Linked DNA regions of Vallitalea longa. The main gene of each other region encodes a partner of the protein of the gene in region 2 in a complex. Links are inferred from orthologs where the notes say so. Each region holds a gene or a part of one and is shown on either strand. Other genes may lie near its edges. The genes, in order: QMG30_RS21395 and pfkA.

Region 1 (8,542 bases), on a different replicon or contig from region 2:
CAAAAAGCTCTTCAACTTCTTTTAGTTTCTCTCTTATGTTCAAATGTTGTGGACATTTCTCTTCACACTGTCCACATTCAATACATGCGCTTGCTTTATTCTCTTTTTTAACAAATTTACTATATTCCAGTTTAGCCATATCAAAGTCAAACATGGAAGATTCATTGTATAACGAAAAGCAAGCAGGTATATCTACACCTTTTGGACATGGCATACAGTAAGCACATTTTGTACAACCGACTTTAATCTTATTTTTATATTCTTCTTTTACATTATTGATTAGTTGTATTTCCTTGTCAGTAAGTGAATTAGGGGTAGTCTCTGAAGCAATCCTGATATTTTCCTCTATATGCTCCATCTCATTCATTCCACTTAGGACTACATCTACTTCAGGATGATTGAATATGAATTTCAATGCCCATTCAGCAGGTGATCTCTTGATATCAGCCTTGTCCCATATGGCTTTTATATCATCTGGAACTTTCTTGGAAAGATTACCACCTCTTAATGGTTCCATTATGACTACACCCATACCTTTTGCTTTTGCATATTTTAGTCCTTCTGTACCTGCTTGATAATTTTCATCTAAATAGTTATACTGTATCTGGCAGAAATCCCAATCATAAGAGTCAACAATTTCTTTGAATAAGCTTAGTTCATCATGAAATGAAAAACCAACATGTTTAACTCGTCCATCTTTCACTATGCTTTCTAAGAAGTCTAATACATCATTTTCTTTTAATGTATTCCAGAATTTCTTGTTGAGTGTATGTAATAGATAGAAATCTATATGATCTGTTTCTAATTTCTCTAGCTGTTCATTAAGATATTTATCCATATCTTCTCTTGATTTAATTAACCATGAAGGTAATTTAGTAGCTAATTTAACCTTTTCTCTATAACCATCTTTTAGAACTTTTGCAACTAGCTTCTCACTTTCTCCTCCGTGATAATTATATGCAGTATCTATATAATTAACACCATTGTCAATAGCATAACGTACCTGCTTAAGTGCAATTTCCTCGTCTATTTTTCTACTGTATCCGTTTTTAGTCTGAAACCTCATGCAGCCGAAACCTAGTCTTGATACCTCTTCATTCGTTTTCCCAAATAACTTATACTGCATTTAACCACCTCATTAATTTTTTTTAACACGTAAGTTATATAAGGTCATGTATAATAACACTGTATGACTCCTTTTAAGTATAACATCAACGATTATAATATAAAAGCCTTACGTTTAAGTTTCATAAGGCTTATTTACTATATATATATTTATTTGCCAGTATGACCGAAGCCTCCTGAACCTCTAGTTGTTTCTTCTAATGTATCTGTTACTTCTAAGTCGACTTGCTCTATTTTATTGATTACCATTTGAGCAATTCTTTCTCCGTGTTTGATGAGAAAATCTTCTTCACCAAAGTTGATCATTATTACTTTGATTTCTCCCCTGTAATCTGCATCTATAGTCCCTGGAGTATTGACAAGGCTTATACCATGTTTTAATGCAAGGCCACTTCTAGGTCTAATCTGAGCTTCATATCCAGAGGGGAGGGCTATCTTGATACCTGCCGGTATCAATTTTATTTTACCTTTTTCTAATAACACGTCATCTTCTAAGCAAGCGTATAGATCCATCCCTGCTGCATCTGTACTCATATACTTGGGTAATGGTAATGTCTTTCCACTGTCTGTCTGCTCTACATAGACTTTTATCTTATGCATATATTTTTTATCCTTTCGATATCTATATCTTTATGTCTTCCAACGAGAGAGGTACTCATCTCGCTGTAATTGAATGTTTTTTTGGCGAAGTTAATGAAACTGTCTAGGTTAACAGCGTTGATTCCTTCTATCATTTCATCCTGTGTTTTGATTCTATCTATCATGAGTTTTGTTTTTCCGTAACTTGACATTCTGGAATTCATGTTTTCCAGTCCTATTATCAGGTTACTCTTTAGTTGTTCTTTTGTCTGATTCAATTCTTTTTCGTCTATTCCTTTTTCTAGTAGAAGATTGATTTCGTCCATAACACTTAGGATAACTTGTTCTATCTGAGTAGGGTTGGTCGCTGCATATATATTAAGCATGCCTGCGATATTGTAAGATTCTACATATGAATATATAGAATATGCCAGTCCCTTTTCTTCACGTATTGTTTGGAATAGTCTTGAGTTGATTCCGCCTCCAAGAATAGTGTTGAGTATGGATAAAATATATATATCATCAGAGTTATATGGAATGCTTGGAAAAGATAGACATAGATGAACTTGTTCAATGTCTTTATCCTTGGTTACAAAACATTTTTTGTAATCTAGTTTATCTATTCTAGGAATTCTTTTTCTACTTTTTAGTGCAGAAAACTTATTGCTTATTTTTTCGAACATTTCATCAAAATCAAATTTTCCCACTACTGATATGACAATATTTTCTGGTATATAATATTTGGACATATAGTCCTTGATATCTTCTTTGGTAAAATTGTTAATTAGTTCTTCTGTTCCAAGAATGTTATAACCTAACGTAGAACCGCTCCAAGCTTCTTCTTGAATCAGATCATGAACAATCTCTTCTGGTGAATCTTCATACATATTTATTTCTTCTAATATGACACCTTTTTCTTTTTTCATATCTTCGGGTTTCATAGAAGAATTGAGTATCATATCAGATAGGACATCAAGTGCTACATCTATATGGTTATCAAGTGTATGAGCATAGTAGCACATATATTCTTTTCCTGTAAATGCATTGATTCTACCACCAACTTCTGACATTTCGTCAGCGATATCTTTTGCTGTTCTTTTTTCTGTTCCTTTGAACATCATATGTTCTATGAAGTGGGAAATTCCATTATTCTTTTTATTTTCATCTATCGAACCATTTCTTATCCATATTCCAAGTGCAATGGAGCGTACGAATGAATTTTCTTCACCAACTACACATAATCCATTGTCCATAGTTTTCATTTTAACCATTCTCTATCCTCCAAAAATTGCTTAATCCGTCATTGTATCATAAATAATAATTTATAATAATACATTATGTGTATTTGCTTCAACACGATAAAAGCAAGAAGAATTAAAAAAGGGTAGACACCCTCCTTTAATTCATACCATAATCAAGCTACTAAACTTCCAATATATATATCAACAATTATTTCTCTTTTGGTAATGCATCTTTTCTTGATAGATTAATTCTTCCTTGACGATCTATTTCTGTAACCTTAACTAGGATTTCATCTCCTATGCTGACAACATCTTCAACTTTTGCTACTCTTTCATGAGCAAGTTTTGATATGTGTACAAGTCCATCTTTTCCTGGAGCGATTTCAACGAATGCACCGAATTTAGTGATTCTTGCAACTTTTCCAGTATAGATCTTGCCTACTTCAATATCTTTAGCGATTGATTCAATGATCTTTAACGCTTTGTCAGTAGCTTTGCTGTCTACACCACAGATGAAGATTCTTCCATCGTCTTCGATATCAATCTTAACTCCAGTTTCATCAATTATCTTATTGATAGTTTTTCCACGAGGTCCGATAACTTCGCTTATCTTTTCTGGGTCAATCTTAGTTTGGAAAATCTTTGGTGCCATATCAGATAATTCTTTTCTTGGTTCGTCAATAGTTTTCAACATAACTTCGTCTAGGATAAATAATCTAGCTCTTCTAGTTTGATATATAGCTTTTTCTATTATTTCATTAGTAAGTCCATGTATCTTAATATCCATTTGGATTGCAGTGATTCCTTTTTGTGTTCCTGCTACCTTGAAGTCCATATCTCCGAAGAAGTCTTCAAGTCCTTGAATATCTGTTAGCATTACATAATCATCGTCAGTCTCACCTGTTACAAGTCCAACTGAGATACCTGCTACTGGTGCTTTGATTGGTACACCAGATGCCATAAGTGATAATGTACTTGCACAGATACTTCCTTGTGAAGTTGAACCGTTGGAGCTTAGTACTTCAGATACGAGTCTTATTGCATATGGGAACTCTTCTTCTGAAGGTATTACTGGTAGTAATGCTCTTTCAGCTAATGCACCGTGACCTATTTCTCTACGTCCAGGTCCTCTTGATGGTCTTGTTTCACCAACAGAATATGATGGGAAGTTATAATGATGTATATATCTCTTAGATGTTTCTAATTCATCTAATCCATCAAGTACTTGAACTTCTCCTAGTGGACCTAATGTTGTTATTGTAAGAACTTGAGTTTGTCCACGGCTGAATAATGCTGAACCATGTGTATTAGGTAATAAGTCTACTTCAGACTTCAATTTCCTGATTTCGTCGAGAGCACGACCGTCTGGTCTTTTGTGGTCTTTTAAAATCATTCTTCTTACAGTTTGTTTTTGGTATTTGTATATTGCTTCGCCTATATATTCTAACCAGTCTTCATGTTCTTCCTGGAATTTCTCAGTAAGTTCATCTGTAATTGCTGATATTCTCTCTTGTCTTTCTTGTTTTACATCAGTGAATACAGCAGTTTCCATTCTTTCATCGCCTACATAGTCAACGATTGCTTCGTATACTTCTTCTGGAACAATTGATTGTTCGTAACCGGCCTTTTCTTTTCCTTCTTTTTCAACTATTTCATTAATCCATTCTACAACTTTTTGATTTTCTTCATGAGCTTTAAATATTGCTTGTACCATAGTCTCTTCTGGTATTTCGTCAGCACCAGCTTCAATCATAACAACTTTTTCACTAGTAGATGCAACTGTTAAAGCTAATTTGGATTTTTCTCTTTGGTCGGCTGTAGGATTAATAACAAATTCTCCATCTACATATCCAACCATAATAGAACTTGTAGGTCCTTGGAATGGTATATCTGATATTGATAATGCTATAGATGATCCAATCATGGCAAGTAATTCAGGTTGACAATCTTGGTCAACAGATAGTACTGTATTAACGATAGCACAGTCATTTCTGTAATCTTTTGGGAATAATGGTCTGATAGGTCTATCAATTACTCTTGAAGTCAGTACAGCATTTTCTGTAGGTTTTCCCTCTCTCTTAATGAAACCACCTGGTATTTTTCCTACTGAATATAGACGTTCTTGGTAATCAACGCTTAATGGGAAAAAATCAATTCCTTCACGTGGTTTTTCTGAAGCTGTAGCAGTGGTTAATACAACAGTATTACCATATCTTAATAATGCAGCTCCATTAGCTTGTTCGGCAACTTTGCCAATTTCAACAGATAGTGTCCTACCTGCTAATTCTAATGAATATACTCTAGACATTTAACAATCTCCCTTCAAATAATTTTGGTTGTCTTTAGTCTAGGTCCTTAGTCGTTAGTTTTCATCTTCAAATGCTTATCTATTAAAAACAAAAACTAATGACTAAAGGTTAACTATGCTAGTACTAAAGACAAGTGTCAATAACTCATATTCATAATTTAAAATTATAGAGCGGATTTCTCCGCTCTTTTAATAACCTAAAAACAGGTTTCTAGGTTGTAATCAAATAAGAATTCAACTATCTTCTTAATCCTAATTTCTTGATTAAGACACGATATCCTTCAATATCTTTGTTCTTAAGATATTGTAATAAACCTCTTCTTTGACCTACCATCATAAGTAATCCTCTTCTTGAGTGATGGTCTTTCTTGTGCATTTTCAAATGCTCAGTTAAGTGATTGATTCTTGCAGTTAGTAATGCAATCTGAACTTCTGGTGAACCAGTGTCAGTAGCATTTCTTCCAAATTCTGCGATAATTTCTTGTTTAGTCTTTTCCATTATTTCTTACCTCCATAATTTTAGATAACACCGATTGCTAAGAAAGGGTCGGAGTTTCCCAAGTATCTGAGCAATGGCTTCCATCAATAAATTTTATCATAAATAGATATTTTTGTAAACAAATTATTTTGTATGGTATTTCATTATTTTTTTTGTCCAAGAATATCTATATTAACAACTATACATTATAATCTCTATACTTAGTATATTTTTAACATTTTTACTAAAAATAATACAATTTACTAATTATTTCTTTAATTAATTTTAATCCTCGTGTTTGCGGATTAATTCTGTAACATAATTAATATTGTTAGTTATTTCTTGTTTTAATTCATCTATAGAATTAAATTTCTTTTCTTTTCTAATGAATTCTATAAGTTCAACAATTACAGTTTCTCCATATATGTCTTCATCAAAATCTAATATATGTGTTTCTACAACTTTTTGTTGACCATTCAATGTTGGGTTAATACCAATATTAGTAATACTATGATATTTTTGATTATTCACGTAGATATGGGAATAATATACCCCGTTAGGTGGTAATATCTTGTATCTATGGGGTATTATGTTAGCTGTAGGGTACAAAAATCTCTTTCCATTCTTTTTACCTTCTACAACTTTTCCCTTTATACTAAAATTGGCACCCAATAGTTCATTAGCAAGACTGATATTACCTTCTTTTATTTCTTTTCTGATCCATGTACTGCTTACGATATTACCATTGTATTCAATTTTATCGATTGTAACTAGTTTATAATCATATATAGAAGATAGTTTTTCTAATAATCCAATATCTCCTTTTCGTTTGTGTCCAAATCTGTAATCTTTACCGACTACAACATATTTAGCATTCAGTTGCCCAGCTATAACTTTTTCAACAAAATTCTCTGGGGTCATCTTTGCTGTGTTAAGATCATAGGGATATTCAACGAATACATCTATGTCTTTTAGGATTCGTTCTTTTTCACAGCGTAGATATATAAGGTCAACAGGTTCCTTGTTTGCTAATACAAAACTTGGATGTGGATCAAATGTCAAAACCAATGATTTCAAACCAAGTTCTCTTGATAGCTGAAGGGCCTTACATATTAGTTTTCTATGACCGATATGTATTCCATCAAAATTACCTAGGACTACAACACAAGGAGAAGATGTAAATTCTTTTGTGCCTTTTATATATTCCATCTGACAGTCTCCTTACAAGAACAATTTAACCGGCTTCAGAATCATACTTTCGTCTACGATCACTGTCCTATATATGCCGATGAAATTGTTATTCTCATCATATATTCTATACTTAGTTTGTTCAGCTATATCTTTATTACCCTTTATATATTCTTGCTTCAACTTATTTCCATTATAAAGGAATTTATCAAATTTTGAATGAATAATTAATTCACCGTAATCTGCAAATACTTGATCTACATTAGTGATTATTTCATTCAAACTATTATTTTCTATATAATAATCTATCTCTTTTAACTTAAGACTGGATTCTATATGGAATAGACTTGATTTTGTTCTTACAAGCTTACTCATATGAGCTCCACACCCAAGTTCAGCTCCGATATCTGCACAAAGCGTTCTTATATATGTACCTTTGGAACACTCCACTTTAATATCAATATTGTTACCTTCTATTTTAATAATTTCTATATCGTATATATAGATATCTCTTGCTTTTCTTTCAACAGTTTTTCCTTGTCTTGCTAATTCGTATAATCTTTTTCCATTTACTTTTAAGGCAGAATACATTGGTGGTACTTGTTTATAATCACCTATAAAAGATTTTATAGCTTCTTCTATTTCTTCATGGGTGCTTGTTACTTCCTTCTGGTTTAATATTTTACCAGTATGATCTTGTGTATCAGTTTCTATACCAAGAGTCATGGTTGCTTGGTATATTTTAGTAGTATCAGTAATGTAATCGGCTACTTTCGTAGCTTTACCGATACATACAGGAAGTACACCTTCTGCTTCTGGGTCCAGTGTACCTGTATGTCCAACTTTTTTGATTCTTAACTTTTTACGTAGTATTGCTACTACGTCAAATGATGTATAACCTTTTTCTTTGTAGATGTTGATTATTCCGTTCATGCTCTTTCCTCTATCTGCCTTTTAACTACATTGATCAATCTTTCTTTTATAGAAGTAAGATTACCTGAAATTGTACATCCAGAAGCTTTTATATGTCCACCGCCGCCGAATTCTCTGGCAATTGCACATACGTCTACATTGTTACGTGACCTCAAGCTTATTTTATACTCATCACTGCTTACTTGCATAATGAATATGGCACATTCTGATTCAGTAACTTCATTTAATATCTGCACTATACTTTCTGTATCTTTTTTATTACAGTCATATTCTTCAAGTTCTTCTGTACTGAGTGTTGTCAATATCAATTTATCGTTAATATGACGTTCAGTATTTTTTATGGCAGTGCCTAGTATTTGAAGAGATTTGTATGACTTGTAATAGAATAACCTATTAGTTATATCAGTAAAATCTATTCCGTAACTAATTATGTCACCAGCTATTTGGTGGGTTCTTCTGGTAGTATTACTGTGTTTGAATGCTCCAGTATCATATATAAGTCCAGTATATAGAGCTTCACATATATCTTTATCCAATAGGTCAGTATCATCAGACCCATCAAGTATTTCATATATTATCTCACATGTAGAACTTACGTCTGACACATAATTGTAGTCAGCGAATTGGGTATTACTGATATGATGATCAATGTTTACAGTTACAGCTGCTTCATCAAAAAGTTTAGAGTTG
Region 2 (17,298 bases):
AGGATTGGCACCAAAAAATGTCAGAAATTCTCCTTCCCTATTCAACATCATCAATCCATTGATGGAACCTGCACTTCTTACATAAATATTTCCTCTAATATCTACTGCAATATTAGTAGGTCGAAATTTATAACCTTCCTTGAATATAGGCGAATCCGGTTCTCCTATTTCTTGTATCAGATTAAGACTTTTTTTATCAAATACATATATTTTACTGTTATAGCTGTCGACTACATAGATCTTATCATCAGTAACAAATGTACTTTTTACCGCTTCGAATTCATCACTTTTCAATTCTTTATAGAAATTATAGTTATTGTCTAGAATATATATCTTATTATATCCACTGTCAGTTATGTAAACATAATCTTCCTTATCAACAAATACATGTTCAGGTACTTTCAATCTTTCACCATTGATTATGGAAATTTTATTAAGTGGTGAGTACGCTGTCTGTGTCCTGTTGATGTAACCGTCCTTATCACTGGTATAGGTATAATAAGGAGCTTCTGCATTTACCGTTAGAACATTAAAGAACATTACCATTATTATCATCATAAAAATATATTTTAGTTTTCTCAATTTTTTATCCCCGTATGAGCCATGGAATCCATGACCTTATTCTGTAATATAATAAATAATACTAGGTTAGGAACAAACATTATGAGTGCAGCCACAGCTGACATTCCTGCTCCTGCAACAATATTCCCTGAACCTGATACTAAAGTGTTCATATAAAATGGTAATGTTCTTAATGCTTCACGGTCAACAAATATATTAGAACCCTCAACGTTCCCCCAACTAGTTTGGAAAGTCAATATAGCAACAGTTACAAGAGGCGGTTTTATCAATGGAAGAATGATTGTAAGATATATTCTCCATTTGGAAGCCCCATCAATTTTCGCTGCTTCAATTAATTCATCTGGAAGTTGGTCTATAAACTGCTTCAACAGAAATATTCCTATAGGCATAGCTAACAAAGGTATTATGTGTGCCAAATATGTGTTAAATATTCCTAGATTGACTATAATCAAAAATCTTGGTATAGCTACAGCAACTGGTACGAACATCAAAGCTAGAGTATTTATCCTATTAAACGTCTTTTTCCCCTTGAACTCTAATTTCGATAGAGCGAAAGCTGCACTGGAACTAATTAATAGTGTAAGTACTATAACAATGATAGTTACCATGATACTGTTGAACAGATACCTTGATGCAGGTATTCCTGATTCAGCCGAAAAATTGAACAGCAGCTTGAAATTCTCCAGAGTAGGTTTTCTAACGAAAAATCTAGGTGGATATGCAAATAATTCCGTAAAAGGTTTGAATGCATTGTTAAAAATAAATATTATAGGCAGTGCCATGAAAATTGATAATATAGTTAAGAATATATGAAACTTCAATTGACTACGGTGGAACTTCTTAGGATTGAATTTGATTCCGATGTTCGTCATTTTACTCACCTCGCAGTTTTATATTGATTGATGCAATTGTCTCGATTAGTTATCTCCAAAGAGCTTATAACTTATCTTATTGAAAATCACAACAATTATTAGCAGTACAACAGTTATTGCAGATGCATATCCCATCTCATAACGAATGAATCCATAGTCATTAGCATGGTCTACAATCATCCACCCAGCATATTGTGGTGGTGGTGTTCCCCCACTTAATGTGGCAGCCATCCCAGATGCATTGAAAGTACCAATGATAGCCATGACAGCACCAAATAGCATTTGAGGTTTCATTGATGGTATGGTGATATAGAATACTTCTTGCCATCTATTGCGGATACCATCAATGTAAGCCGCTTCATATAAGGTCTTATCTATATTCAGAAGTCCAGCTAACATGGCAAGGAATCCAACACCCATACTTCCCCATAATCCGATGAAAATCATAATGGGCATTAGATGTTCTGGAGATTGTAACCATTGTATTGGTTCATTTATTAACTGCAATTTCATTAACCAGTAGTTCAGATATCCTGTTTGGTCACCACTGAATATGACTTTCCACACTACGGACATCATAATAGGTCCAGTTATTGATGGAGAATATATGATAACCGTATATATGGTTCTTATCCTATGGGGCACTTGTGAAAGCATCCAAGCCAATAGAAAAGCCAATAGATATCCTATAGGACCAACTATCAAGGAATACATGAGTGTATTAGATATTCCATGCTGTAGAAATACAGAATCTCCTGTTAACAGATCTATATAATTCTTGAATCCTACAAACTTAGGCATTTCTATGGTATTGAAATAAGTAAAGGATAATCCTATTGCTACTAATACGGGCAATACTATCAATATGACAAACAATACTCCATAAGGTAGAATAAAAATATATGGTGATTCTTTTATATTACTCAATTTCCTTTTGGACTTTCTTCTATTAATGGATCTATTCTTCATTCTGTCTCACCCACTTTTCTACATTATGTATGTCCGGAACAATATATTTCTTAACAAGTTTGTCATCCTCTATATAACCGAATTCTTTCAATTTTCTCTTGAATTCACGGTTGATGGTAGCAACAGCATCATCTAATGCTATTCTTGGATTCTCTCCATCAAAAACCACTTTGTTCCATGCATTGCTTATTTCTCTTTCAAGCATATAATCACCGGGTACCTTACCTGTTGTTTGAATCCATTTCCATTGTTCCAGAATTACTTTCTTGGAGTCCGTTGGCCATGCACTTCTTCTGAATCCTTCAATATTAGCAGTCATATATAGGAATTTATCTCCTAATGTAGATTGAATGGCATAAGAAAAATCACTCTGTATCTCAGCACTTGACCACCATTTAATAAATTCCCAGCTTGCCTCTTTCTTGGAACTGTTATTGAATATGATACTTGATGTTCCATAGGTAGGGTCCCATCTCTCAATTACTCCTTCTGAATTCTCAATACCAGGAATGGGCAGGATACCCCATTGACCAGAAAGTTCTGGAGCTGCATATTTCAACTGGATATATGTGTTAGCATCACCGATTCCCACAGGAGTTTTTCCATTTCTAAACTTCTGATAGAAATTTGATGTGGTTATTGGTACGTTATACACTGTAAATAAATCAGTCATGAATTCAAAAGCTTCATAAGAGTTTTTCTCGTTAATTATTGTTTTACTACCTGTACTATCGTAAAGTCTTCCTCCAAACTGGTAAATAAATGGTGTTGTAGTATCCAATCCTTTTAATGAAGAATCAGAACCTAGTGGTGTATAGAAATTCATATCATATTTCTTGAGTATAGGGATCAAGCTTGTGACATCTTCCCATGTTTGTGGAGGTTTCACCCCTAAGAAATCCAATATGTCTTTTCTATAAAACAAGAGTTTGACATCTTGTGTCTCAGGAATGGCATAAACTCCCTTATCATAGATAAAAGGTATGAAAGCACTCTTATCAAATTGTTCTGCAAGGTCAAAGAATTCTTCATAACCTCGCAAATCTTCCACAATACCACGAATGGCGAATTCGAATGGTTTGGTATGACTAATTCCAATAGCTGCATCAGGTGTATTCTGTGCTGAATTCGATAATATTATCTTATTTTCATCTGGCAATAATGATAGATTGACTTTTATTCCTGTTTCTGGTGTAAATTGCTCATCTATCATCCTTTGCATTATTTCAACATACAACCTTGATTTATTTACCCATATTTCAATAGTATCATCATCAACTTTATCTGATTTATTGTATTTGGGGTCCAAGAAAGAATAAAAAAATGATTTGACATTCTCTTTAGCCTTAGTAACAAATGGTGATTTTGCACCCGCTATTTTTTTGTCATTATGAATATAAATTTTATCCAAATGCATTGGATTATATATCAATGTGGGTAATATGGCATTAATACGTCCATAAGCAGATGATTCCCCATCATTGAATTTACTCATATAATGTGGTAGATCCTCAGGATCTTCAATAAAATCTTCTATATAGTTCATAGCAATGTTCAGTTCAGATATTATAGGAAGATCTTTATCACCTGTATACTCTATCAGTGCTGTTTTTTGGATATCTATCTTTTTATAAATCCCATCCAGATATGTACGTATTTCAGGTATATATTTACTTATCTTCCACTTTCTTTCTTTATCTACTAAGCCACCTGTCAATTTTTTAATTTCTTTTGATATAGCTTCAATGCTGTCAAGAGTATTTAACAATTCGTGATATATGTCACGCACTTTCGTATTATCGATTGATAAAGCTAGCATGTGCTCACCTTTTTCAAGATAGATATCATAAGGATTGCCTTCCTTATCAGAAAGTGTTTCATTTTTCCAATTACTTGTGTAACGAAAATCATAATAAGTCAACTCACCAAAAGGTACTTCTCCATCGATGCTAATTCTTCTATGAGTTGATAATCCGTTATTGGTATCTTGACTATATTTCATAGACAAATTATAGAAACCACTCTCTTCAATATTGAATCTATAGATAACCTTATCTCCACTATCACCAAATGAAGCACCATCAAGTACATTAAGAACTCTGTTTTTATAAGCATATGGAGTTATACTTGGATCTCTTATGTATTTAGCTCTAATACTCTGTCTACTCTTGATTGACATGTCTTCTGCCTCAATGATAACCATTTTATTCAACGGTTTTCTTTCTTTTTTTATATTGGAGATATATTGTTCATAAGTTGATATTTCCTTGATGGTATTTTTCATATTGATATCGCCCAATAATAGATAACCTTCATTAACTGTAATATCAATCTTGTTAATCCCTTTATCAAGCTTGAACTTTAAAGGTTCTATATAGAAAAAGTTAGGATCTTGGCAAGGTACATTATCCCACATCATCTTCTTAACGGATTTTGGAGTCAATTCATCTCCATAACGGTCATATTTTTCTTCATCGATTGGTTTGATTACCTGCCACTTCATTGGTAGTTCGATCTTATTGGCTTCATTGTATTGTTTTTTGTCGTTAACCGTTATTTGTATCTCTGGTCTAAGATAAGTATTATCCATGATATAATAATCCAACCAGATCTCATATAGACTTTCTTCAGGTATGTCAACTTCAAAACTGATATTATCACCTGGCTCTAGATATTTGACATCTGATCCATAATCGTAGTTATCGTTTTTGCTATATATATTACCCCCTCTTGTTTTTTTACTTTCTATCATATATTCTTTACTTGATACAGGTATCACATCAGCCGTCCACTTCTTATTGATATTATAATAATTGGTTTCACCTGTATAAGTATCAGTATATTCTTCAACAGCTTTTATACTGTTGCTGCTATCAATAGACGCTAACACGTCAACATCAGATTCATTTTCTTTAGTGTTGACAATAATAGTACAAACTACTATTAGAACACTACAAACTAACAATATCCATTTTTTCATAGTTACCTCACCTTACAGCTAATATAATGGGGCTATAAAGATAATATAGTCCCATTTTATTTTTGATATTATTTTTTCTTGTATTCTCTAAGGTACTCTTCCAAATAATTGTTCATCAGATCATCCCATTCTGTTGCAATATCACTGTACCTAACGCCTTGGTCTTTTATCTGATTCTTGATATCCCAGATCTGAAGTTCTGCATAAGCCCTTGCCACAGCAGGAATATTTCTTGGATAAGGCACTGGATTGGATAACATTTGTTGAAAATCTTTATTCTTGAATGCTTCAAAATTATATATTGCCAATTCACTGTCTTCAGGGAAACCTTTTACAAGAGGATGATATTTAAGTACTTCCTCATTAGTTGTTATTGGCCATCCTTGTACGAAATCCATTAAGTTGTCCTCTGCCCTAAGAGGTGCATCCTCTGGAAGATTACTGTATTCATCTATTAATGCCCAACGTGATTTCAGCCCTTCTTCTCCATATGTCAACCATTTCAATAATTGAAAAGCGGCTTCCGCTTTTACAGGATCATCTTCTAAGTCTTTGGATAGACTTAATGTATCGTAATAAGCTTGAATTGATGTAGTTCCTCCTTCAGGCGCTTTTGGCATTGGATAGATATCAATATCAAGCTCTCTATCTTTGTTGAGAGTCTGGATGTCAGTAGAAAAAGAATATAACCAAACATTACCTACTGCTTCTAATCCATCCCCCCATGGCCATCCGAAGTTACCACATTTGGCAGTTCTCTCTTCTTCTGATAAATCATAGAAATGCAATCCTTCTTTTCCTTCTTTGGCTACCAATTCAAACCACTCACCGAATTTTTCGCTATTAGTGAAATCGAATCTTCCTGTTTCAAAGTTATAACCTTTCCATCCATTAGGTATGCTGTCAAAGTAATTAGGTCCTATTTCTGAGAAATCAATAATACCTGGAAATATAGGGTTATTAGGTGTCAATTTTGCAACTTCTTTACGTAGATTTTCATAATCTTCATATGTCCAATCATAACTTGGTATTTCTATGTTATTCTCTCTTAACAATTTCAGATTAAGTGCTGGCAGTCGACCGACTGATTGATATGGTATACCATATACGATTTTTTTATCGTATGATTGCATAAATTCTTTTGCATTTTCAGAAATCATTGAAGCTTCTTCATCTGATTCAAGATATGGTGTTAAATCTAGGACCAACTCTCTGTCATACACTTCTGCTGACATAGGTGAATAGAAAATATCTGGTAATGTACTCTCTACTGATCTGGCTGTGAGCATTTCCAATTCTTCAAAATCGTCAATTTGCTCTTTGAATTGAGTATCTCTAGTTACCTTAATGTTAGGATATTTTTCCATGAATTTCTTTATATTCAAAAACATTGCATTTTGATTATCTTCTGTACCATAAAATCTCATTGCAAAAACTAATGCGATTTCTTTCTCTTGCCAATCTGGTATTTCATTATTATCTTCATCAATACCTACTATTCCATCGTATGATGATAGGTTATCCGTATCTTGCTCTTTTTCAGAAGTGATATCACCTTGTTCTGATTCAATATCACTACCTTCACTCTTTTGTGTAACTTCTTTACTGTTGCCACAACCAGTGATGGATACTATCAACACTAACATCAATAGAAAACTACTAAATTTCTTCATATAATGCTCCCTCCTATATTTTTGTAATAACCAAACTACTGTTACCTCAACTTTCCCTACTATAATTTATGTAGGTAGCTTACCTGCATAGGATATTGAAGTGGAAAGTGGAATTATTGAATTAATGACTATAACAACTTTCTATTAATTCAATATCCAATAATAGTGTAAATTCTCATAATATTATATACGAATCATCCAATACACAACTATCATTGTCCAAATAATTGTTTATATTTTTGAAATCGTTTACACTACAGTTAGAATTATATCTCTAATTTTAATAATTATGAATGTATAATCCCGACTTATTTTGTGTAAAACCGATAAATATATATTTTCTTTTAGTGATAAGTTATTGAACGTTATATGAATGTGGTATAATTAATTACTAATATCTTATACACGTTTAGTAAATAAATACCATTAATGGATGTGATGATTGTGCATTTCCAAATTAATTTAGATATAATGCCAAAAGTTAGATATATAGGATACATCAATTATGTTGAACCTTGGATTCATTTTTCTAGAGAATCAGATGAATTCATTTTATACATAATTGAGAATGGAACAATGTACCTAGAAGAAGATTACAAAGAGTACATACTCAAAAAAGGTGATTTCTTTCTATTGGAACCTAACAAATTTCATAAAGGTTATAAAAAAGCTTCTTGCAGCTATTATTATGTTCATTTCAAACATCCTGAATTGACATTAACTGATAAGAAATATATTGAAAGAATGATGCTCAAACGCAAATTAGCTCTAGAAAGCGATCCTTTTACTGAAGATATTTCTACGGAATCTATATCTTTTTTTGGAAAACACTTCAATATATCCAACAAATTGCTCCTAATAAATTTGTTCTATACCTTTAAAGATGCTATCAATGATTATTGTAAGAAATTAGAGGACTATAAGATATATACTTCATGTAAGCTACATGAAATCTTCATTAAAATCTGCAGAGAGTATTTGACTATTATAATGAACAATCAAAAAAAACCCTTACCTAGGGTTTATCATACTGTACAAAATATTATTGATTATATAAATGATGAATACCAGAAAAAATTGACTAGTACGGATATAGAAGAGATATTTGAATTGAATTATGATTATTTAAATAGAGCTTTCCAAAAAATCACAGGATATTCTATACTCAATTATCTGAACATCATAAGAATAAATAAGGCAAAGGAACTTATTTCTTCTACATCACTAAAAGTATCTGAAATAGGATATCTAGTAGGCGTAGAAGATCCCTACTATTTCAGTAGATTATTCAAAAAGTACGTTGGTGTTCCTCCTTCTAAATACAGAATATAGTTCATTATTTTTGTAGTCTATGCTTTTTTTGCAATAATGTACATTGCATGTGCCCATATTGATGGACAAACAATATCGCCATAGATTTCTTTCCATCTCTCTATATAGTCATAGTTCAGTACTTTATCTATTATTTGTTCGGGTAATTCTCCATTACCATTACTGCGATTTTCAACCCAGTTAATCAAAATATCTAGTTTACTGGTATTTCCTACTTTTTTGTAATACCAAGCTAACCAACACGTTAAATTTATCCATCTTCCACCACCAAAATATGAGTCGGAACCATATCTATGTAATCCGTTATCATTTAGTAGTGCTTTTTCGATTTCTGATACTGTTTTTATCATTCTATCATCTGTTAATTCTATAACATGAAATGGTAATGCCAAAAATAATAAACTTGAATCGATATCATCGTAAAATGCATATTTGGAAAATCTTCCTTCTATAACACAATTTCTTAATATATAAGTTTTTATCTCCATAGCTATTTTATTGTATTCATTTTTGGGGATTATATCATGTGCTTCTTGTAATCCTCCACAAATACATGCCAATGTGGAAGTATGAATTCTGTCGTCTTTTTCTTCCCAACATCCGAAACATGGTGATTTCCAGAAGCATTCCAAATATTTTGCGACAAGTTCAATGCTCTTAATATAAACATCCTTCTTTTGATTTGTCATTTTCATATGTTGACAAATTCCCCATAACCATACCCCATAACCATCAAGTTGGAAATTAGATCTTTGTTCATCTTCTATTCCATTATCATTGTAGATTGAGTAAAGATAATCACTGTTCAGAAGTTTTTCGTTGTTCTTATATCTTTTGATTGCATTTGCGATTTTGTATTCCAATTCTATAATTTTCTTACTTGACCAATCATAATACTTATCACCTACATTATAATCTCCCATTATATCCAAAGCATATACACTGAAACTGTTATCTTTTAAAAAGCAGTATTTATATGCCCAATGAGTATGACTCCCTATGATAATACCTGATTTTAGTTGACTACCTTTAATTAAATTAATACTTTTTTCAATTAAATCCATATTGCCTCACCTCACTACTACTAGAAGAAAATTTATGCAATAACCCCTTAACGCACATGAAAATGCTCATATTTCATCTGCTATAAAAGCAGGACTTTCCCAGAAGGTAAAAATAGCTGAATTCTGTCCACTACAGAAATCAGCCTTTTCTTACAAGCTATTATGAATTAAATAAATTATATTGATAATATTTTACTGAGTTCATATCTTTTATCACTAATGGATTTTTTCATTTTCAATGCTTCATTTATATCATAATCAAGATATCTGCCTTCCTTATATGCTACTACTCTATTGGTTTTCCCTTCACTTAGTAAATCAACTGCAATCGATCCCATCATGGATGCATGCATTCTATCTACAGCAGTAGGACTTCCTCCTCTTTGTAGATGTCCTAATATAGTAGCCCTTGTGGATATTCCTGTTACTTCTTCTATTTTCTTAGCTAATTTTACTGAATCTTCAGAAGATCCTTCTGCATTAATGATTAAGTTGTGTCTCTTTCCTTTATGTCTGTTCTCTATAATCATTTTTATCAATTTCTCTTGTTTTATATTTTGTTTTTCAGGTAAAAGCACTGCTTCTGCACCATTTGCGATACCTGTCCATAATGCTATATATCCTGCATCTCTACCCATAACTTCAACGACTGAACATCTTTCATGTGAAGTGGATGTATCTCTTATTTTATCTATTGCTTCCATTGCTGTATTGACTGCTGTGTCGAATCCGATAGTATAATCTGTACATGCTATATCCAAATCAATAGTACCAGGTACACCTATAGTATTGATTCCAAGTCCAGCTAGTTTTTCAGCTCCTTTGAAAGAACCGTCTCCACCAATAACTACCAATCCATCAATACCGAAGACTTTACACATTTCAGCTCCTCGTTTTTGTCCTTCAGGTTCAATAAATTCCAAACAACGTGCTGTATGAAGTATAGTTCCTCCTCTTTGGATAATATCTGATACATCTTTTGAACCCATTTCATGGATATCTCCAGAAATTAATCCATTATATCCTCTTTTAATACCAACAACTTTTTTCCCTTTTGCTAACGCAGTCCTAACAACAGCTCTGATTGCTGCATTCATTCCTGGAGCATCTCCACCGCTAGTAAGAACTCCAATAGTATTTATTTCTTTTGCCATATTTTCTTACCTCCGTGTCACATTTATTTGAAAGTTAATTAATTAACAATTATAATATTCTCTTTACTTTAACACATTCTTGTCCTAAAATCAATTTTAATTTTGACAATAATTCTCTATTTATGTTAACATTCAGGTTATTAGGTAAATGCTTGATATTTTTTTCTTTCTCCAAATATATGATTACTTTATTTTCACCTTTATATTCCCCAATCAGCTTAATAATTTCATCATATAATTTTTGGTATGTCATGTAATCTTTTATCTTAATATATAGATTACTACGTACATTATCGAATGGAATCATTTTCTGAAGTATGATTTTTGAATCTTGCTCTTCAACAATACTCACTCGTCCTTTTACAAATATCTTAGCATCTTCATTCAATATATTTTTATTCTTCTCATAATCTCTAGGAAATATTATGACTTCAACCATACCATATAAATCTTCCAAAGTTATAAATGCCATCATTTTATTATTCCTTGTGGATTTTACAGTTTTAGATGTTATCATTCCTCCAATAACTACTTCTTGTCCGTCATATAATCTACTGATTACTTCTTCATCTTCAGAATAAATGAAATCACTGCTTCGTACATTGGATATAGTGTTTATCATATCTTGATGTTTTTCTAGTGGATGACCGCTTAAATATATTCCCAGTACTTCTTTTTCATTAGCAAGAAGCGCTTCTTCTGGATATTCTCCCACATCAGGCATATGTTCTTCAAATTGAGTTTTTGTAGTATCTTCATCAGAAGCAAAATCAAACAAATTCAATTGTCCTTCTATACTCCTCTTCTTGGTCTGAACTATTCCATCCAATATTATTTTGTAAGAATGCATATATTGTTTTCTGGTTCCCTTTAATGAATCAAAAGCTCCTGCTTTAATCAAACTTTCAATCATTCTCTTATTGAGTTCATTTCCAGCTAATCTTTCACAGAAATTAGTTATACTGCTATATTTTCCATCCTTATTCCTCTCTGCAACGAGAGAATTTATAGCTGATTTTCCAACGCTTTTAATGGCAGCAAGACCATATCTTATTTTACCTTCTGATACTGAGAAATCACCATATCCTTCATTAATATCTGGAGGAAGTAAATTTATTCCCATATTTCTACACGTACCAATATACTCAGATACTTTTGAAGAATTATGCATAACTGATGTCAACAATGCAGCCATGAACTCCACTGGATAATATTTCTTCAACCATGCTGTTTGGTATGCCACAACAGCATAACATGCAGCATGAGATTTATTGAACGCATATTTCGCAAAATCAATCATTTCATCATATATGGTATTTGCTACTTTTTCAGGGATTCCATTATTGATGCACCCTTTTACGTTTTCTTCTTCATTACCATATATAAAATTATGTCTTTCTTTCTCCATGACTTTTACTTTTTTCTTAGACATAGCCCTTCGAACTAAATCACTTCTACCTAAAGTATATCCTGCTAGATCCCTAACAATCTGCATTACCTGTTCTTGATATACTATACACCCATATGTAGGTTGTAGAATCGGTTCAAGTTCTGGACATGTATATTCAATCTTTTCAGGACTGTTTTTACCTCTTACATATTTTGGTATAAAATCCATTGGTCCCGGTCTATATAGAGAAATTCCAGCAATTATATCTTCTAGGTTCTCAGGTCTCAATTCCTTCATGAAACTTTTCATACCAGCACTTTCAAGCTGAAAAATACCTTCTGTCTTTCCGGAACCTACAAGATGATAAACTTCTTCGTCATTATAATCAATATCATCTATAGTAACATTGATTCCATTGAATTTTATTTGTTTGAATGCATTTTGAATTACCGTAAGAGTCCTAAGCCCCAAGAAATCCATTTTCAATAGTCCAAGTTCTTCTAATGTCGTCATAGTGAATTGTGTTGTAATGGCACCATCGTTAGCATTAAGTGGTACATATTCCATTACAGGCTTTTGACATATTACTACACCTGCAGCATGAGTAGAACTATGTCTAGGTAATCCTTCCAACCTCTTAGACATATCTATCAGATATTTTGTTTCTTCATCTTCTTCATACAGAGTTCTAAGTTCACTATTGATCTTTAATGCTTTCTCAATATTGATTCCTAGCTCTGCCGGTATCATTTTAGCTACTTTATCTGCTTGTGCATAAGGTAAGTCTAGTGCTCTACCTACATCTCTAATAACCGCTCTAGCTGCCATAGTTCCAAAAGTAATAATCTGAGAAACCTTATCTTCTCCGTATTTTTCTACTACGTAATCAATTACTTCCTGTCTTCTTTCGTAGCAAAAATCTATATCTATATCAGGCATACTAACTCTCTCAGGGTTCAAAAATCTTTCAAATATCAAGTTATATTTGATAGGATCGATATCTGTTATCTTAAGTGTATATGATACTATACTACCTGCTGCTGAACCTCTACCTGGTCCTACCATTATATCATTATCTTTTGCATATTTTATGAAATCCCATACTATAAGGAAATAATCCACATACCCCATTTGTTCAATAACTGAAAGCTCGTAATCCAGTCTTTCTTGTAATTCATCTGACGCTTCAGGATATCTCTCTTCCAATCCTTCTTGACATAGTTTTCTAAGATATGTTTTAGCATCATAACCTTCTGGTACATCAAATCTTGGTAATTTAGTATTACCGAATTCAAATTCTACATTACATCTTTTTGCTATCTCACATGTATTGTTAATAGCTTCCTTAGCATAAGGAAAAAGCTCCGACATTTCTTCTGGAGATTTCAGGTAGAATTGTCCTCCTTTGTAACGCATTCTATCTTCGTCATTAACTTTTTTATTGGTCTGGATACATAATAATATATCATGGGCTTTGCTATCTTCTTTATATGTATAATGAACATCATTGCTGGCTATAAGAGGTATACCCGTTTCTTTACTTAATCTTATAAGTTCTTGATTTACTTGTTTTTGCTCCTTATATCCATGATCCTGCAATTCAAGATAAAAGTTACCTTGTCCAAATATATCATTGTATTTAAGTGCTATCTCTTTACCCTTGTCATATGATACATTCAATATAGTAGACTGGACTTGTCCACCAAGACAAGCACTTGTCCCTATTATACCCTCGCTATATTGTTCAAGTAATTCCAAATCTATTCTTGGTTTATAATAAAAACCTTCTACGAAAGCCTTTGATACTAATTTCATTAAGTTCTTATAACCTATTTGATTTTCTGCCAATAAAACCAGATGATAGATAGAAGAATCCAGATGTGAGTCTTTATCAGTTCTTTTTCTTGCAGCAACATAAACTTCACACCCTATTATAGGTTTGATTCCTTCTTTTTTACAGGCTCTATAAAAATCTATAACTCCATACATAACTCCATGGTCAGTAATAGCTATGCTATCCATTCCTAACTCTTTTGCTCTAGCAACAAGTTCTGTTATTTTACTAGAGCCATCTAATAGACTATACTCTGTATGGACATGTAAATGTGTAAAATTAATTTTATCTTGTACAGCCATTTCAAATCACGCCCTTACTAATCAAAATACATAATTAAAAGTAAATAATATTTTATCATTTAATATCTCTTGTTTACTAATTTTATCATATAATCTAGAAATCAACAATAATTTGATAAAATAAAAAGGAGCCCGTAGGCTCCAATAATTAATCTATTTTGAATTCATCCATACTTTTGTTCATTTTTTCAACGACATCCGCTAGATCACTAGACATTTTCACAAGCTGTTCTGCTGATGATGTCTGTTCTTCGCCAGTGGCCAGAACTTCTTCAATAGCTGCTGCTGATTCTTGAGCTATTGAAGCTATACTAGTTATTGATGTTATTGCCTCATCTTGTATAACATCAAAACCAGAAAGCATATCAAATACTTGGTCTACTTTAACTTTTATCTGATCCATATTTTTTACGATAATGTTGAAAGCTTTGTCTGTTTTGTCAACAGCGTCCTGCTGTCTTACAAAGATATTGCCTCCTTCTTCTATCATCTTAGCTGTTTCATTAGTCGCTTTATGTACTTTATTAACTATTAAGGAAATATCTTTCGCCGCATCTTTTGATTGAACAGCAAGTTTTCTAACTTCATCAGCTACAACCGCAAATCCTTTTCCTGCTTCACCAGCTCTTGCAGCTTCAATCGCTGCATTAAGAGCAAGAAGATTAGATTGCTCACTAATACCATCAATAAGTCCAATTATCTTTAATATTTCTTTGAATTTATCAACTAGATTAATTATATCTTTTTTGAAGTTATTGGATAATTCTGTAGCATCTACAGTACTTTCATTTAATTCTTTTATGACACCTGTAGCTTCTACACTTATTTCTTTAGTCTCTTCTGTAGCATCTACAACATTATTAAAGTAACTTTCTGTTTCATTAAATTTGTCAATGAACTTTTTAACTATGTTTGCTGCATTCTCAGCATCTTTTGCTTGTTCCATAGCACCCTGTGATACTGATTCTACTGCTACAGTAACTTCTCTTGAACCAGCTGCAGAATGTCTTGCTATCTCTGATACCTGATTAGAGTTATTTGATACTACTTTAGTTAAATCTCTATTATTGTTGATTAGTTTTTTAGTACTTTCTAACATCATATTATAACTGTGGGATAACTGTCCCATTTCATATTTACCTTTTATATGAGATACTGCTGTCAAATCTCCATCTTCTACTAGCTTCATTTTATTTCTTATATATTTTATTGGATAACTGATATTGAATGATATTATACTTGATAATATTATCGCTACCAAACTGATTACCACACATAAGATGAATATTATTCTTTTTGTGCTATTAACTGTACCCAAAAATACTTTATTAGGTATCTGTTCTATGAAGAACCAATTGTTGTCGCACTGAATATAAGATGTCATTTTATTATTAAGATCTAGGTTGCCCATAACAACTTCACTATTCTCAGATATATCATCACTAATATCTTGGAACTCTTCGAAAGGCTCCCCAATCTTTTGTTCATCTGCATTATATATTATTACGCCATTTTCATCTATTACAAATTCATCTGATTGGTCTTCAACATCTTCAAAAACTTCTGTTAAATATGATTTCTTTACTTCAATTATCAATACTCCTATTTCATGGGCTGTAGATATTCTAGTTAATTTTCTCATCAGATATACACTATTTGGATTATCATAGACATTACTAAACCAAACAGCTCTACCTTTAGCTTTAGAAACTTTATCATATATCTCGCTCTCGAAAAATCCATCTGATATTGTACCATTAGTCGATCTACATTCTATAGTCTCATCTTTTTTTACTATAATTATATTCTTGATGTTAGTATTAGAATATTGTATGGAGAACAACTTTTCATTTATTAATGAATCTCTTTCTTTTAACATATCGAATAGATTTTCATAATCATCTTTACTTCTTGATAAAGTCTTCACCAGAGAATCATCACTCATAATCACCATGGAGTTGTTTTCCATTTCGTTTATCTTCATGTTTATGTTCTCATTGATGCTAGTTACTAGTTTTTCATTACTATCTTTTACTTGATCAGTCATTGTTGCTTTTACTATGTTTACTAGAACTAATGAAACTATTAATAATGGTAATACTGCTGCAAGCGTATGTGAAATTGTCAATTTTAGTTTCAATGGAAATCTTTCAGTTATAGACTTGTTTCCATTTTTTATGCTTTTCACATTTTCTTTCCGCTTAATCTTTTTATCTTTAATTTTTGCATTAATAGATTTACTTTTATCTAACTTTGATCGTTTAGCTTTTTTAGAGAATTTAATTTTATTTTTGGTTCTCTTACGTTTCACTAAAATCACCCATCCCATCTAGTTTGTCATTTGTAAAATTTCCATATATTACATATTTTCGTATAATAATATTATACTATCTAAAAGTATATAATGCAATTATATTGTTATTTTAAAGTATATTTCATCTTTTTTTGTAACATATTGTATAATTTCTATTGAAATATTAATTAACTAATACCTAATGAATATATTAATTTTTATGTAGTTATAGTAATATTTACTATAAATTATTTATTTTTTTGACAAATTAGTTAAATTAATAAAGAGTTGTCTTAGTAATATAGATAAATCTTAAGCCCTAAGTACTATTAATATGAATTAAAATCACTATATGTATATATTACCATTTCATTATAATATTTATTAATTATTATTCTTTTTTTTGCATAAATTGTCATAATTATATTATCTGCAACAAAATTTGACAAATAATAGAATATATTATATAATAATATAATCCTTTAGTAGTTTATAAACAGTATTTTGCGATAGTTCCCCTTAGTTCTATCGTATTTTTTTGTAGCAAAAAAACCCAAACTTTTATGTTTGGATTTTCTCTTATAAGTGGTTTATTATAATCACCTATCTTATTAACCTATATTTCAATTTTTCAATTGACATCACTGCTCATCTTCCTATTAAAAAATATAACAGCAAGAATAAGTACTACAATAGCATATCCTATTACCCACCATAGATGAGGATAAATTTCTGAATAATTACCTGCCAGTGCTGCTTTACCTGCATCTACTGCATGAACAAAAGGTAATGCGTACGCAATACTTTTAAATGTTCCACCAACCAGATTGAGATTGAACCATGTTCCTGAAAG

What was found.
Region 1: pfkA (region 2) and QMG30_RS21395 share a complex: the UniProt entries of both Bacillus subtilis proteins name them as parts of the possible RNA degradosome complex. The link is inferred for Vallitalea longa from one-to-one orthologs.

What each region holds. Positions count from the first base shown.
Region 1 is NZ_BRLB01000021.1:5,161-13,702, reverse strand. The notes cover bases 2,704-5,653. They hold QMG30_RS21395 (polyribonucleotide nucleotidyltransferase), read right to left. Parts: upstream 5,254-5,653; coding sequence 3,154-5,253; downstream 2,704-3,153. Other genes in these bases: rpsO (30S ribosomal protein S15), read right to left, coding at 5,492-5,653; QMG30_RS21400 (M16 family metallopeptidase), read right to left, coding at 2,704-2,975. Also shown: QMG30_RS21410 (aldo/keto reductase), read right to left, coding at 1-1,126; dut (dUTP diphosphatase), read right to left, coding at 1,276-1,725; more of QMG30_RS21400, read right to left, coding at 1,713-2,703; more of rpsO, read right to left, coding at 5,654-5,752; QMG30_RS21385 (bifunctional riboflavin kinase/FAD synthetase), read right to left, coding at 6,017-6,940; tRNA pseudouridine(55) synthase TruB, read right to left, coding at 6,953-7,852; QMG30_RS21375 (DHH family phosphoesterase), read right to left, coding at 7,849-8,542. UniProt on the Bacillus subtilis protein: Involved in mRNA degradation. Catalyzes the phosphorolysis of single-stranded polyribonucleotides processively in the 3'- to 5'-direction. Necessary for competence development in Bacillus subtilis.
Region 2 is NZ_BRLB01000001.1:1,039,104-1,056,401, forward strand. What follows is about bases 8,638-11,529. They hold pfkA (6-phosphofructokinase), read right to left. Parts: upstream 10,627-11,529; coding sequence 9,649-10,626; downstream 8,638-9,648. Other genes in these bases: QMG30_RS04490 (glycoside hydrolase family 15 protein), read right to left, coding at 8,638-9,472; QMG30_RS04500 (DNA polymerase III subunit alpha), read right to left, coding at 10,676-11,529. Outside these bases: QMG30_RS04460 (YIP1 family protein), read right to left, coding at 1-582; QMG30_RS04465 (carbohydrate ABC transporter permease), read right to left, coding at 579-1,454; QMG30_RS04470 (carbohydrate ABC transporter permease), read right to left, coding at 1,500-2,423; QMG30_RS04475 (extracellular solute-binding protein), read right to left, coding at 2,413-5,403; QMG30_RS04480 (ABC transporter substrate-binding protein), read right to left, coding at 5,472-7,076; QMG30_RS04485 (AraC family transcriptional regulator), read left to right, coding at 7,521-8,408; more of QMG30_RS04490, read right to left, coding at 8,426-8,637; more of QMG30_RS04500, read right to left, coding at 11,530-14,134; QMG30_RS04505 (methyl-accepting chemotaxis protein), read right to left, coding at 14,301-16,463; QMG30_RS04510 (ABC transporter permease), read right to left, coding at 17,077-17,298. UniProt on the Bacillus subtilis protein: Catalyzes the phosphorylation of D-fructose 6-phosphate to fructose 1,6-bisphosphate by ATP, the first committing step of glycolysis.